Linked DNA regions of Niabella yanshanensis. The protein of the gene in region 1 interacts with the protein of each later gene in a pairwise test. Links are inferred from orthologs where the notes say so. Each region holds a gene or a part of one and is shown on either strand. Other genes may lie near its edges.

Evidence for each region. Proteins that work in one complex are often made in the same cells at the same time.
Region 2: the proteins of U0035_RS12820 (region 1) and U0035_RS18175 interact in binary tests that used the Escherichia coli proteins (3 or more experiments, as listed by UniProt). The link is inferred for Niabella yanshanensis from one-to-one orthologs.

The regions. Positions count from the first base shown.
Region 1 is NZ_CP139960.1:3,073,269-3,080,826, forward strand. What follows is about bases 2,963-5,878. They hold U0035_RS12820 (cytochrome c oxidase subunit I), read right to left. Parts: upstream 5,370-5,878; coding sequence 3,555-5,369; downstream 2,963-3,554. Other genes in these bases: cyoE (heme o synthase), read right to left, coding at 2,963-3,484; U0035_RS12825 (cytochrome c oxidase subunit II), read right to left, coding at 5,411-5,878. Outside these bases: U0035_RS12795 (TerC family protein), read left to right, coding at 1-72; U0035_RS12800 (cytochrome C oxidase subunit IV family protein), read right to left, coding at 535-1,020; U0035_RS12805 (cytochrome c oxidase subunit 3), read right to left, coding at 1,080-1,964; U0035_RS12810 (cytochrome c oxidase subunit 3), read right to left, coding at 1,980-2,555; more of cyoE, read right to left, coding at 2,579-2,962; more of U0035_RS12825, read right to left, coding at 5,879-6,502; U0035_RS12830 (quinol:cytochrome C oxidoreductase), read right to left, coding at 6,648-7,558. UniProt on the Escherichia coli protein: Cytochrome bo(3) ubiquinol oxidase is the terminal enzyme in the aerobic respiratory chain of E.coli that predominates when cells are grown at high aeration.
Region 2 is NZ_CP139960.1:4,358,583-4,366,070, reverse strand. Bases 3,028-5,982 are described here. They hold U0035_RS18175 (methionine aminotransferase), read right to left. Parts: upstream 5,102-5,982; coding sequence 3,953-5,101; downstream 3,028-3,952. Other genes in these bases: ilvA (threonine ammonia-lyase IlvA), read left to right, coding at 5,228-5,982; U0035_RS18180 (ATP-binding cassette domain-containing protein), read left to right, coding at 3,028-3,539. Also shown: U0035_RS18190 (DinB family protein), read left to right, coding at 1-477; ilvC (ketol-acid reductoisomerase), read left to right, coding at 529-2,010; more of U0035_RS18180, read left to right, coding at 2,112-3,027; more of ilvA, read left to right, coding at 5,983-6,481; U0035_RS18165 (hypothetical protein), read left to right, coding at 6,492-7,229; U0035_RS18160 (SUMF1/EgtB/PvdO family nonheme iron enzyme), read left to right, coding at 7,213-7,488. UniProt on the Escherichia coli protein: Shows aminotransferase activity with methionine and histidine as substrates, and to a lesser extent also with phenylalanine.

The DNA of each region.
Region 1 (7,558 bases):
ATGGGATTCTCCTTCCTGGTTGATCTGATACAAATGAAAACCGTTGGAAAATCTAAACCCCAGGATCCGTAAATAATCTTACTATTAATCCACCAAGCATAAGAACCGAACATATCGCTGATATAAGAAGACAGGCGGAAGCCTGCCTGGTTGATATCATATAGGCGAGGGAATAGCCCAAAATAAACAATGGCATCATTAAAGCAGGTATCGTAACCATCTCTGCAACGGCCCGCCCCAAAATGCCCAATGGGAATGTTATATTTCTCCGCCAGTTGCATTGCTATAAAATAAGCCGGAGAAAAAACGGCTGCTGCCAATATTAGTTTCTCGTTGATCAGGGGTTTTGATTTCATACACTGTGCTTTACAGCACTAAATTATACCGGCTGCGTCTTTCAAATTTTGATAATAATCAAAAAAAGCAGGCTATTTACCCCGATAAACTGAAGTTCATATAACAGGAGCTGCGTTGAAACTAAAAATCCCGGAGCATGCATGCTCCGGGATTCCAAAATATATTCTTTGCGGAAAACTAATGACCTTCACCCTTAGCAGGTTCAGCTGTTGCAGCACCTGAGTGAGACTTAGGCATCGTAGTTTCTTCAAAATGTTTATCATATTTGTTACGCAGGTTCTTATAAGACTGGCCATCAGCAAGAAAAGCGATAATGAACCAGATAAATAAAGCTAATGGAACAACGATCGTCATAATAAAATTACGGATCTCATCACCCAGGTGCATAAACACCGAAACAATATAATATGCTTTCGCCAGGGTTAAGATACAAACGATTCCTTTCAATAATAATATAAAGAAATAAGGTGGCTCCCCTTTATGCAGGAAATAAATCAGAAAGCCAATAGCCAGCTCAATGATCGTAATAACAGACAATATCATTGTTGTCTTCCACACCTTCTTTTTAAACGTTGCATCGTCAGAATGATGATGAGACACGGTTACCTCGGGATAAGCCGCTGAAGGAGAAATATCTTTTGTAGGATCGTAATGATTACTCATAACTTATTTTATTCTAAAACTCTTAATACTCTTAATACTATAAACTACTGTCTAAACCCTTATATCAGATAGAAACACAGGAACACGAATACCCAAACCAGGTCTACAAAGTGCCAGTACAAACCAGCCTTCTCGATCATCAGGTAATGCCCTTTGTTTTCAAACACGTTTCCTCTGGTCATTAACAACATTACAATATTAATTATCACACCACTAAATACGTGGAAACCGTGGAAACCAGTAATGCCATAAAAGAAACCACCGAATGCTACAGGACCTTTTTCACGGATATGAACCGCGTCACTGTTACTGATCAATTGTACCAGCTGATCTTTAGGCGTGGTCAATAATTCTGCATGGGATGCCGGGGATAAATGATGCTCACCTACCAAAGTGGCTAAAGTTTCAATAGAAGAATTTTGTAACGCTGCCGTAACTTCAGGGCCATGCACCAGGTTTCCCCATGGATTGTGACGGGTAGTCTGGCTGATCAATTCAATTTTACCATCAACTAATGTAGCGTGCTCGGCAGTCAACAGGTGATGCCACTCTAAAGCCTGGCAACCTAAAAACGCCAAACCACCTACAATGGTCCACAACAACCACTTTTGTACATCAGCTTTGTTGCGGTTATGTCCCGCGTGCACCGCTAACACCATGGTAACGGAGCTGATAATCAGGATAAAGGTCATGATACTTACGAACACCAATGGCAGGTTGGCATGGCCGGCACCTGGCAGGGCGTTAAATACCACATTCGGATCGGGCCAGAAGTTCTGGCTAAACCGGGTGGTACCATAAGAAATAAGGAACGCGCCGAACGTAAAGGCATCGCTCATTAAAAAATACCACATCATCACTTTTCCGTACTCGATATTAAAAGGGCTTTTTCCCCCGCTCCACCATTTGGTACGATGTGTGTTTACTGTTGCTTCGTGTGCCATTCCTTAGAAAAAATTTTATCCAACAATTATAAAAAATATTAATAAATACAACCACAAAAGGTCTACAAAGTGCCAGTACATGCCCATTACTTCTGCAGGAACAGCACTATACAATTTGGTTTTTCCTATTAAAGACCTTACCACCATCACAATCAATGCTACAACCCCTCCCAATACGTGCAAACCGTGTAAACCTGCAATCGCATAAAAGAACTGGCCGGCACCCGATGATCCTTTAAACCGGATATTCTGATCCCATAGTTCACCAAATCCAATAACCTGGCAAACTACAAAAGCCAGCCCCAAAATTACGGTCACTCCCATCAGGGACCGATAACGCTGCATTTCCCTGGCTTTAAATGCTTTAATCGCCATTTGCATGGTTACGCTACTGGCCAGGATAACAACCGTAGAAATCCAAAAAATATTGGGTAGTTCAATCGTTCTCCAACCAGTAAGATTGCTTTTTACAATGAAAGCACTTGTAAGACCCGCAAACATCATAATGATACTTGCTATGGCTACCCATAAAGTAAATTTATGAGGATGCACTCGCTTATGTTGCTCGTTGCTCACTATATCCACATTCATTTTTTTAATACAATTTATATATACTAAACCTTTGCCAATAATAAGGCCAGTAACACCACCGGTAAATACATATAGCTTCCAAACATTACGTTTCTGGCGCTCTTCACATCCATCTTGCTATACAAAGTCACGCATCTCATAATCATAAAAAGATTGGCAATAATAATCAGCGCCAATGCTATTATTCCTTTCACACCTGCCGTGCTGCTGATACCTGTAAAGAAAGGAGCCACTGTGATGGGTACCAATAACAGGGAATAAACCAATGTTTGCAACGCTGTAAACTTGGTAGGTCCTTTATCACTGGGTAGTAATTTAAACCCAGCCTCACTGTAATCTTTGTGGGCAACCCAGGCAATAGCCCAGAAATGAGGAAACTGCCACAAAAACTGGATACCAAACATCACCGCGCCACCAACCCAATCTATATCCTGGCCCGGTACAAACCCGGCTACCCATCCTATTAGGCAGGGAAGCGCCCCCGGCACGGCACCAACCAATACTGCAATGGAATTTACCTTTTTTAAAGGCGTATAAACAAAGGCGTATAAAAACAAACTGAATGCCGCCAATGCTGCCGCCGTCCAGTTAAAATAATAACCTAAGATAAATACTCCTAAAGCTCCGGTCAGTACAGCAAATCCCCAACCCTGTTCGGGCGTTATACGTCCGCTGGCAATGGGTCTTTTAGCCGTACGTTTCATTAACGCGTCGGTATCCCTCTCAACCACCATATTGATGGTGTTGGCACTACCCGTAACCAACATCCCACCTGCAAAGAGCAAAACGATCCGCCACCAGTCTATCAACACACCGGGTACGAGCAGGTAACTGATTACACTGCTAAATACCACCATTATACTTAAAGAGGGCTTTACAAGCTGTATATAATCTTTAAAGCCGGCTCCTTCCTGTTTCAAATTGTTCATGGTTCATTGTTAATGGCCATTAGGCTAAAGTCCATCGACCATTGACTATTGACCATTGACTAGCTCTATTCTAATGCGAACTCTCTTTTTCTCCTATAGGCTCAGTCTGAGGAATGAAATCTCTTCCATCTTTACCGTAGTCATACGCCCAACGGTGAACTTCAGGAATCTCACCATCCCAGTTACCGTGCCCCGGACGGATAGGTGTAGTCCACTCTAATGTAGTTGCACCCCATGGATTCAGAGATCTTACTCTTCTTCCTTTATAGATAGAATAAAAATAGTTGAATACGAACATCAGCTGAACGGCGAATACTAAAACGGTAACAACAGTGATCATCGCATCCAAACCGTGAAACTGACTAAAGCTAACCCAGCTGCTTTTATCCAGATACCTTCTTGGCATACCGGCAAAACCCTGGTAGTGCATAGGCCAGAAGATCAGGTAGGCGCCTATCAGCGTTACCCAGAAGTGAATATAACCTAAAGTATTGTTCATGTAGCGGCCAAACATCTTTGGAAACCAGTGATAAATACCACAGAACATACCAAAGAATGCAGACACACCCATTACAATGTGGAAGTGGGCAATTACAAACATGGTATCATGCAAGTGAATATCGATGGTAGAGTTACCCAGGAAAATACCGGTTAAACCACCTGAAATAAACAAGCTAACAAAACCAATTGCGAAAAGCATCGCAGGTGTAAACCTGATATTACCGCGCCACAAAGTAGTTAACCAGTTAAATACTTTGATAGCTGAAGGAACAGCAATTAAAAGCGTCAGTAATACGAATACCGACCCCAGGAAAGGATTCAGACCCGTGACGAACATGTGGTGCGCCCATACGAGGAAGGCCAGTACGCAAATTGCAAACATAGAGAACACCATCGCCATATAACCAAAGATAGGTTTGCGGGCATTTACTGACATTACCTCCGATACGATACCCATGGTAGGCAAGATGATGATATATACCTCGGGGTGTCCTAAGAACCAGAATAAGTGCTGGAACAGAATGGCACTACCACCTTCGTTAGCCAAAGCTTGTCCGGCAATATAAATATCGCTGAGGTAGAAGCTGGTACCCAGGTGACGATCAAAGATCAATAATACCACACCCGATAATAATACAGGGAATGACAGTACGCCCAGAACAGCAGTAAACAGAAGCGCCCATATTGTTAGAGGCACCCTTGTCATACTCATACCTTTGGTGCGCATGTTCAATATAGTTGCGATATAGTTCAAACCACCCAAAAGCTGGGAGATAATAAACAATGCCATACCAATAATCCAGTAGTCCATACCGGCTTTAGAACCTTCTGAAGCCTGGCCTAGTGCGCTCAACGGAGGATAGATTGTCCAGCCACCTGAAGCAGGTCCTGTTTGAATGAACAAAGAAGCGAGCATTACAATACTACCACCGAAGAAGAACCAGTAAGACAGCATGTTCATCATTGGAGATGCCATATCTCTTGCACCTACCTGCAATGGAATCAGCAGGTTGGCAAAGGTTCCACTCAAACCAGCCGTTAATACGAAGAATACGAGTACGGTACCATGCATCGTAGTTAACGCATAATAAAACTCAGGTCTTAATCTTCCACCCTCAGCCCACTTTCCAAAAAAAGTTTCCAGGATAGGGAAGCTTTCTTCAGGAAAACCTAATTGTAACCTGAACAATACCGAAAACAAACCACCGATGATCGCCCAAACAATACCTGTAATAAGGAACTGTTTAGCAATCATTTTATGATCCATGCTAAAAATATACTTTGAAATAAAAGTCTCTTTGTGATGCGCATGCACATGATGATGATCATCTGCATGGTGACCGTGGCTTGCTGTTTCCTGGTGGGTATGTAAAATATCGCTCATAAAAAATTTCGTCTTTAATATCGATCTAAAGGTATATCAAATTATTTTGTAGTCGCTGAATCTGGTTTTGCAGCTGCGGCGGTACTATCTGCCGGTTTCGCTGCGGAAGAATCTTTGGGAGCAGCAGCTGGAGCGGCAGGAGCTTCTTTTTCTACCACTGCAGTCTGGTATTGTGCTTTCTGGCTTGCCATCCACTGATCGTATTCTTCCTGGGTTTCTACAATAATTTCTCCACGCATACCTGTATGTCCGGCACCACACATCTGGTCGCAGGCAATTTCAAATACAAAATTTTCCTGGCCTGTTTCTTTGATCATCTCTTTGGTGGTTTTAATGGGAGTAAACCACAAGGTAGTAGGCGTTCCTGGTACCGCATCCATCTTCAGGCGGAAATGTGGCAAACCTACGCTGTGAATCACATCCTTAGCGCCAATTACCAATCTTACAGGCTTGTTTACTACCAGGTGTAAAGGACCACCCGACACAATATCATCGTGGGTAGCTGCGTCATCCCAGATCAAACCTAAAGAGTTGTCATTGCTCTCGTCAATAAATTTATAGTTCTTTTTACCTAAAACACCATCTTTACCGGGGTAACGGAACTCCCATTTAAACTGGCTGCCGGTAATTTCTACTGTAGCTGCATTTTCAGGAGCGGCACCGGTAATCTGGAACCAATACACTAAACCAAATGAGATTAATACTGTTAAAACAATAGCAGGAACCACCGTCCAGATCATCTCCAACTTATTGTTATGCGGGAAATAGTATGCTTTCTGATTTTCTCTCTCCTGGTATTTAAAAGAATACCAGAACAATAATACCTGCGTTAATACAAATACAATACCTGTAGCAATAAGGGTGTATTTCAACATCCTGTCTACCTTGATACCGTGGTCAGAAGCAGAGCTGTCAAACCCTAAGGTTTTATCAGCCAGGGTATGATGCGCCCAATACACACCAAAAAGACCCACGATCAGAAACACTAACAACAAAAATGCATTGATCCTGTTAGACTGCTTTCTGGTTCTCTCCTCCCCTTGTACTATTGATACAAATTCAGTCGCCCTTGCAATCTGAAAGGTGATAATGAATCCCAATAATAAAATCGTTATTAGTAAAAAAGTATGCATACGATGTATTGTTCTGTTATGTTATATCTTATTTTTTGTGATCAGCTTTAGTGCTTCTTTCAACCTGGTTGCGTCTCCGAAAGAGTCCTTAGGACGCACTACTGATGAATATATCTCAACTATTCTTTTAACCGCTCTACGTTTATTAAGTATGGTGAATAACACTCTCTTTCGCAAAAGGGTGATTTTTTACTGTCAACGGATATTTACTCAATGTACGTGCCACCAGCAACATAATCAATCCTACAAAGAACATGGCAATACCCATATCGAAAATAATAGACGGAACCTTATCGGGCGATACTGCCGGGAATACCATTTGGTAAAAATCCAGCCAGTGGCCAAAGATGATAATGATTGCCACAAATGTTACAATAGTATAGTTACGCTTGGAGTCGCGGCTCATGAAAATAAGTATCGGAGCAACAAAGTTGATAATCAGCATAAACCAGAAGATACCGGAATAAGGACTTTGTCTGGCGCTGTTACCAATCCTGTTTACAAAATAAATAGTTTCCTCAGGCTGGTTACTATACCAGATCAACATGAACTGTGAAAACCACAGGTAAGTCCAGAAGATAGAAAACGCGAACATAAACTTACCCAAGTCGTGTAAATGCTCTTGGTTTACGGCGGGCAATAAGCCGTTATTTTTAAGAAATACTACATAAAGAGCGATCAGGGCGATACCGGCAACAAAAGTGCTTGCAAAAGTATACCAGCTATACATGGTACTGAACCAATGCGCATCGATGCTCATTAACCATAACCATGGTAAGGATGACATAATAGTTAAGGCAAATACAACTAAGTATAAAGCGGCCATCACGGTATTGTCCCAGATGAATTTCTTTTTTGATTCTACTGTTGCGGGTGGGTTAGTATCTAAACTGCGGGAACGTTGTCTCATTTTCCAACCCAGGAAAGACCAGAACACAATGGTTAAAACAGTTACTGTCACATAAAAACCCTTGTTCAGGAATCCCTTTTTAAAGTTCAGGATCTTGTCGTGCTTCACATGCTCTGTATCCGTCCAGTGATAAATGGTATGGTTAT
Region 2 (7,488 bases), 1.3 Mb from region 1 along the record:
ATGACAAAAACACAGAAATATATTATTCATTGTATAGAGGCAGCCAGAAAGGGCTTTATTGAGCTTACAGAAGGATTAACAATTGAGCAGCTCAACAAAATACCCCCGGGGTTTAACAATAACATCGCCTGGAACTTTGGCCATATCTCCGTATCGGCATTGGCATTGGCTTTTAAAGCATCGGGAGTGAAACCAGCCATCGAAATCCCCTATTTTAAAGAATATGGAAAAGGAACCAGGCCCGAAACAGACATTGATGCAGAAGAATTGCGGGCTTTGAAAGATTATGCCGTAACTGCAATCAGTATGATCAAGGAAAGCCTGACCGGCAATGAATTTAGCAATGCAACTATTACCCCCTACACAACGGCCACATACGGTATCCCCATGACGGATATTGATGAGATTATTGCTACTATTGCAATGCACGACAGCCTGCACTATGGTATTGCCAAGTCTTTAAGCAGGATCGTTTAAAACAGATAATAAATCTTACTAAAAAGTAAAAAACAAAAACAACAATAAACAATGGCAAATTACTTTAACACACTACCTCTCAGAGAGCAACTAAACCAACTGGGTGTTTGCGAATTTATGAGCAACGACGAATTTTTAGACGGCGTTGATGCATTGAAAGGTAAAAAAGTGGTAATTGTGGGTTGTGGTGCTCAAGGCCTCAACCAGGGATTAAACCTGAGAGATAGCGGTTTGGATGTTTCCTACGCGTTACGTAAAGAAGCAATCGAAGAAAAAAGAGCCAGCTGGAAAAATGCGACCGACAATAACTTCAAAGTAGGTACTTACGAAGAATTAATTCCAACTGCTGACCTGGTAATAAACTTAACTCCCGATAAGCAACACACAAGCGTTATTAACGCAGTAATGCCGCTGATGAAACAAGGCGCTACTTTATCATACTCGCATGGTTTCAATATTGTTGAAGAAGGCATGCAGATCCGTAAAGACTTAACCGTTATCATGGTGGCTCCTAAAAGTCCGGGTAGCGAAGTAAGAGCAGAATACCTGCGTGGCTTCGGTGTTCCTACCCTGATAGCAGTACACCCAGAGAACGACCCGGAAGGAAAAGGTTTGGATTGGGCAAAAGCTTATTGCGTAGGTACAGGCGGACATCGTGCAGGCGTTTTAAGATCCTCTTTTGTTGCTGAAGTAAAATCAGACTTAATGGGCGAGCAAACCATTCTTTGTGGTTTACTGCAAACCGGCTCTATCCTTTCTTTCGACAAAATGGTGGAGAAAGGAATCGACCCTGGTTATGCTTCCAAACTGGTTCAATATGGTGTAGAAGTTACTACTGAAGCTTTAAAGCATGGCGGTGTTACAGGTATGATGGACCGTTTAAGCAATCCTGCTAAAATTAAGGCATTCAAAGTTGCGGAAGAATTAAAAACCATCATGCGTCCTTTATTCCAAAAGCACCAGGACGATATTATGAGCGGCGAGTTTAGCCGTGTTATGATGGAAGACTGGGCCAATGGCGATGCCAACCTGTTGAAATGGAGAGCAGAAACTGGCGAAACTGCCTTTGAAAAAACGCCTGCCGGTGATATAAAAATCAGCGAACAGGAATATTTCGACAACTACACACTGATGGTTGCTTTTATCAAAGCCGGTGTAGAATTAGCTTTTGAAACAATGGTTGAAGCGGGCATTAAGCCGGAATCTGCTTACTACGAATCATTGCATGAAACGCCTTTGATCGCCAATACCATCGCACGTAAAAAACTGTTTGAAATGAACCGCGTCATTTCTGACACTGCAGAGTACGGTTGTTATTTATTCGATCAGGCTTGTAAGCCATTACTGGCCGATTTCATGAAAACAGTAGATACCGATTTGGTAGGTAAAAATTTCAACGAAGGCAAAGACGGATCTGTTGATAACCATGAGCTGGTTGAAATAAACGAAGCCATCCGTTCTCACGAAGTAGAACAAGTAGGTACTGTATTGCGTAAAGCAATGACGGCGATGAAAGCCATTAAAACCGCTTAATCCTGTTATTGAACTAGTAAATATCATTTTAACCTTATGCAGACCTGACAGGCTTACACCTGTCGGGTCTTTTTTGATCAGATCATTTTATTCTTAACTGTATGATTGTAGATATAAAAAACCTTTCCGCCCGGTACGAGGCAAAAAACGTCTTACACAATATTTCCCTTTCCATACAACCCGGGGAAAATTATGTAATTAGAGGTGAAAGCGGAAGCGGCAAAACCACGCTGGGGAAGGTCATTGCAGGGCTGGTAAAATATACAGGAGAACTAAACATTCACCTCTCACCGGCCTCAGCGCTCAAACCCGCCGTGCATTTCGTGGAAAGCTGGTACCGGTTTACAAATCTTGAAGGCGACAGAAACTTTTATTACCAGCAACGCTACAATCACCAGCAGAAAAGAGATACGGTTACTATTGCCCGTGAGCTGGAATTATATGGAAAGGAACACTCATTAGATATTGCTGCATTAAACGAACTGATCACTACGTTTAGTTACGCAAAAGTGCTGGACGAACAGCTCTTTGAAATCTCCAGCGGCGAGCATAAAAAATTGCAATTGATCAAAGCCTTATGGCTAAGTCCGCAGCTATTAATCATCGATCAGCCCTATACCGGGCTTGATGTTAAAGCGCGTGCGCACCTTAACCAGGTACTCAATAATTATGTTGAAAAAGGAGGTACATTAACCCTTATCAGCAATGATACAGAACTGCCTGATAGCATTAACCGCGCCATCTTTATGAAGGATGGAACACTTATAAATAGCAATACGCCACTGAATTTACATGAAAAGGAGCTGAAGCCCCTCCCTTCCTTTCTGCTGCAGCGTCCTCAATATACTTCGCACAACATTATTTCTATGAAAAACATCCGTGTGAGGTACGATCAGAAAGAAGTATTATCTGGTGTTGACTGGGAGGTGAATGCCGGTGAACGCTGGTTATTGCAAGGCCACAATGGTTCCGGTAAATCTACACTCCTCAGTTTAATTACAGGAGACCATCCACAGGCCTATGCTAACGATATTAAACTCTTTGGTGTGCAACGTGGTGGCGGTGAAAGCATATGGGATATCAAAAGACGGATCGGGATGATATCTCCCGAAATGCACTGGTATTTTGATGCCAATGCTACTGTCCTGCAAAGTTTAGCCTCCGGTTTCTTTGACAGTAATGGTTTGTACAGGCAACTGCGCTATACCCAAAAGCAACAGTTAGAGGAGCTACTTCAGTTCCTGGATCTGCAGGATGTTAAAAACGAACTATTAAGTACCCAGCCATTGGGCAAACAAAGACTGGCATTACTGGGCCGCACCATTATCAAAAATCCGCAACTATTGGTCTTGGATGAACCCTGCCAGGGCCTGGATCAACAACAAACACAGTACTTTAATAAACTGGTAGATGAGATCAGTAAAAATGGTGTAACTATTATTTATGTAGGTCATTTTGAAACACAACTACCCTCATCAATTACTCATAAACTGGTTTTAAAAAACGGTAAAAAAGTTCCCGGAATTTAAAAACCTGTTCCTTTCTAAGGCGTAACGGGCCATATTACCCTTACCGGTTTCACTTCTGTTTGTTCGTTCAACGCAATATTGGACCGTATTCCTTTTACATCATATAATTCACAAGGCATGCATGAGTTAACGGGTTTTGTAATGTTATAAAATGTTCTCCGCTGATCCGGTACTCGCTTACAACATATAATTGACTATGTTCTTCTTTCTGTATAGCAGCGATCTTCACTTGTAACCATGCCGGAATATCCCGGGGGCATGTCATCGTTGTTTATTTCTTCTTTCTTAGAACAGCAAATTAAGATGATACAAAGCAGGCAAATTAGCATCGTATTTCTCATATTGAAGTAATTAGCTGCTTAAATATAATACTAATTCATAAAGAAAAGTATCAATACTACAACCATTGAGCTTTAACGAATATGCCGCAGGATGGACGTGGCTGTTTCTATCACCTCATCTTTTTTGGCAAAGCAAAACCTCACGATCCGGTCTTTCTGCAGCGTTTTATAGAAAGCGCTCAAAGGTATCGTCGCTACTTTATGCTCTGTGGTCAGCCATTGGGCAAACTCAACATCATTTAAATCACTTATAGCAGAATAGTCATATAGCTGAAAATAAGTACCCGCACTGGTCGCCAGCGGTCTTAATGGTGAAGGTTTTAATCCATCAATTAAAAGATTTCTTTTGACTTGCAAAGTACGCCCCGCTTCCCCGGCATCATATAGCTCCAGGTATTTCGCCAGCGCATATTGAGCAGGCGTATTAACACTGAAAGTAAGATACTGATGTATAGAGCGGAACGCCTCTGTAATGGCTTTCGACGCAACACAATAGCCTACTTTCCACCCGGTGATATGGAAAGCCTTTCCAAAGGAATAGATCGAAATAATCTTGTCGTTGAATAAAGGCTGTAAAAATCCGGGGATATGCCGCTGCCCGTCAAACACAATACTGTCGTACACTTCATCCGATACTACATAAATATCTCTTCCATCTATAATAGCGGCCAGCTGGTCCCAGTCATTTTGACTCCATACATAACCCGTAGGATTATGCGGTGTGTTAATGAGAACAGCTTTTGTTTTAGCACTGATCGCATTTTGTATCTTTTCCCAGTCGATAGCAAAATTATTGTGACTTTCAAGGGTAACGCTCACGGGAACACCTCCATTAATCTCAATAGCCGGCAGATAACAATCAAAAGCTGGTTCGAGATAAATAACTTCATCACCTTTTTCAATAATCGCGGCAAACGCTGTGTAAATACCGTAGGTAGCGCCGGGTGTTATGGTAACTGTATCCGGTGAACAAAAACCGGTGTTATACCGGTCATTCAAAGTGCAGGATATATTTTCTCTTAACGGAACCAGTCCCTGCATGGGCGCATATTGATTAAAGCCCTCCGTAACGGCCTCCCGCAATAACTCACTTAACTCAGAAGCTATCGGGTAGTCCGGTAATCCCTGCGACAGGTTATAGGCATTTTCCTGCCTGGCCAGGTTGGTCATCACGGTAAATATATTTACAGGAGATGCAGTGTGTTTATTGCGTAAGCTCATGAACAAAAGTTGTATATCGATCTTGCTAACTTAATAAAGAAATAGTTCCCGTCAAAAAGAGATCGGCGCCCTGTTGATAATAGCCCGAAAAATCCTTGTAAATTTGAAGATTCAGAATCAATCAACATGTCATTTCATAGTACCCTATCCGTTGAATCAGTGCAGGAAGCTGCAAGCAGGTTAAAGCAAGTGGTATCGAAAACCCCTTTGCAGTTAAACGCAACATTAAGCAAACAGTTTGGAGCGAATATCTATTTAAAAAGGGAGGACCTCCAGGTAGTACGCTCTTATAAATTACGGGGTGCTTATAACATGATGAGGAGCCTCTCCCCGGAAGAACTGGAAGGAGGCGTTGTATGCGCCAGTGCGGGCAACCATGCACAGGGTTTTGCCTACAGCTGCAAAGCATTGAATATTAAAGGCACTATTTTTATGCCTTCCATTACACCCAAACAAAAAATAACCCAAACAAAAATGTTTGGCGAAACCAATATCGAAGTTATTTTAACCGGCGACACCTATGACGATTGCGCTAATGCTGCCAAGAGATTTACCGCACAAAACAACATGACCTTCGTTCACCCGTTTGATGATATGAAAGTAATCGAAGGACAGGCTACGGTAGCACTGGAGATCAGCGAACAATTAGATCATATCGATTATGTAATACTCCCCATTGGCGGAGGCGGTTTATGCGCGGGTGTTGGAAACTTCGTACGGCTGGCCAGCCCTTCAACGCAAATAATAGGCACCGAACCGGAGGGAGCGCCTTCCATGACGGAAGCGCTAAGTGCGGGGCATCCGGTAGAACTTGGCAGTATCGACAGGTTCGTGGACGGCGCTGCCGTTAAAAAAGTAGGCGACCTGACTTTTAGCATGTGTAAAGAAGTATTGGATAAAGTTGTTCTGGTACCGGAAGGAAAAATATGCACCACCATACTGGAGCTGTACAATAAAGACGCAATCGTCGTAGAACCTGCAGGAGCTTTATCCATTGCTGCGCTTGGCCTGATGAAAGATAGCATTAAAGGCAAAAATGTAGTTTGCATTGTCAGTGGAAGCAATAATGATATCGACCGCATGCAGGAGATCAAAGAACGCAGCCTTCAGTATGAAGGACTAAAACATTATTTCCTGATCGATTTTGCGCAACGCCCAGGCGCATTAAAGAATTTTGTAAGCAATGTATTGGGGCCTGATGACGATATCACCCGCTTCGAATACATGCAAAAAACCAATAAGGAAAGCGGGCCTGCATTGGTAGGTATTGAGCTAAAAGCAAAAATTGATTACTATAGCCTGATGGAAAGAATGAACCAGTATAATGTTCAGTATAAAGAGCTGAATAAGGACAACGCGCTATTTGCTTACCTGGTTTAAATAAGATATTATGAGATATATTTTGTTATTGACAATTGCTTTTCTGGCTGTTAATACACCCGCCTATTCGCAGATGGACGCCTATCGGGAGTTCCGTGCCCAGCCATCAGTACCCCCCTATGGTCTTCCAAAAATAAAAGCGCTGATCAGCAAAATCAAACCTCAATCAGACGAGGATAATTCTGATATGGGCATCAGCCCGCTCTCCACAAAAGACTACGATGCACTGTCTCTCCGGGAGAAGTTTACCTACGCGATGATACATCCCGAAATGTACGCTCAAAACTGCGCCATCTTTGTTCCCCAGGCTAAGGAAGATCAAAAAATATTCGGCTACCTGATATCCTGGATGAATGAGGAAACCTGGAGCAACCGGCAACTGGAATTCCTTGAAAAAAACCGGGACTCGGTCATGGCTATCATCAAAGAATCTGTTACCCGAAGTAAACGAATGGGTGTGAATTACAAAGACGCGCTTGTAGAGATCAACGCCTGGGAAATGATCCCTTTCCTGATCTCCTATTACAAAAAAAATAAAAAGGACAAAGACGTTTTAACGACACTGATGTTGTTGATGAAAAAAGGCAACTATGCTGATTTCGTTAAATCACAATCCTACAAAAATTTATATGGGGTAGCAGATAACTATGAATCATCCATGACGTTTAATAAGGCGAACGAAGCGTTGACCCTACAGCGGGCGCAGGCCTACTTCCATTCAAAGAAGCCGGATGCTCCAACCAATTAAACGGTATATTCTATTAACGCTGATAAACTCAATCAGTTATTCGCCAACGCTATTCAGCCAGGATAGCCTGTTCGTTTGCGTACCCGGTGGCACTTACCAGGTAGGTCAAAAAAATCACACGCAAAATCCGTTAAGGAAAATAAGTATCAACTCTTTTTATATAGCGGCCCATGAGCTAACCAACAGTGCATTTGAAAAATTCGTACAGGCCACCGGTTACATCACTGAAGCAGAGCGGTATAAAAATGCACTCGTTTTT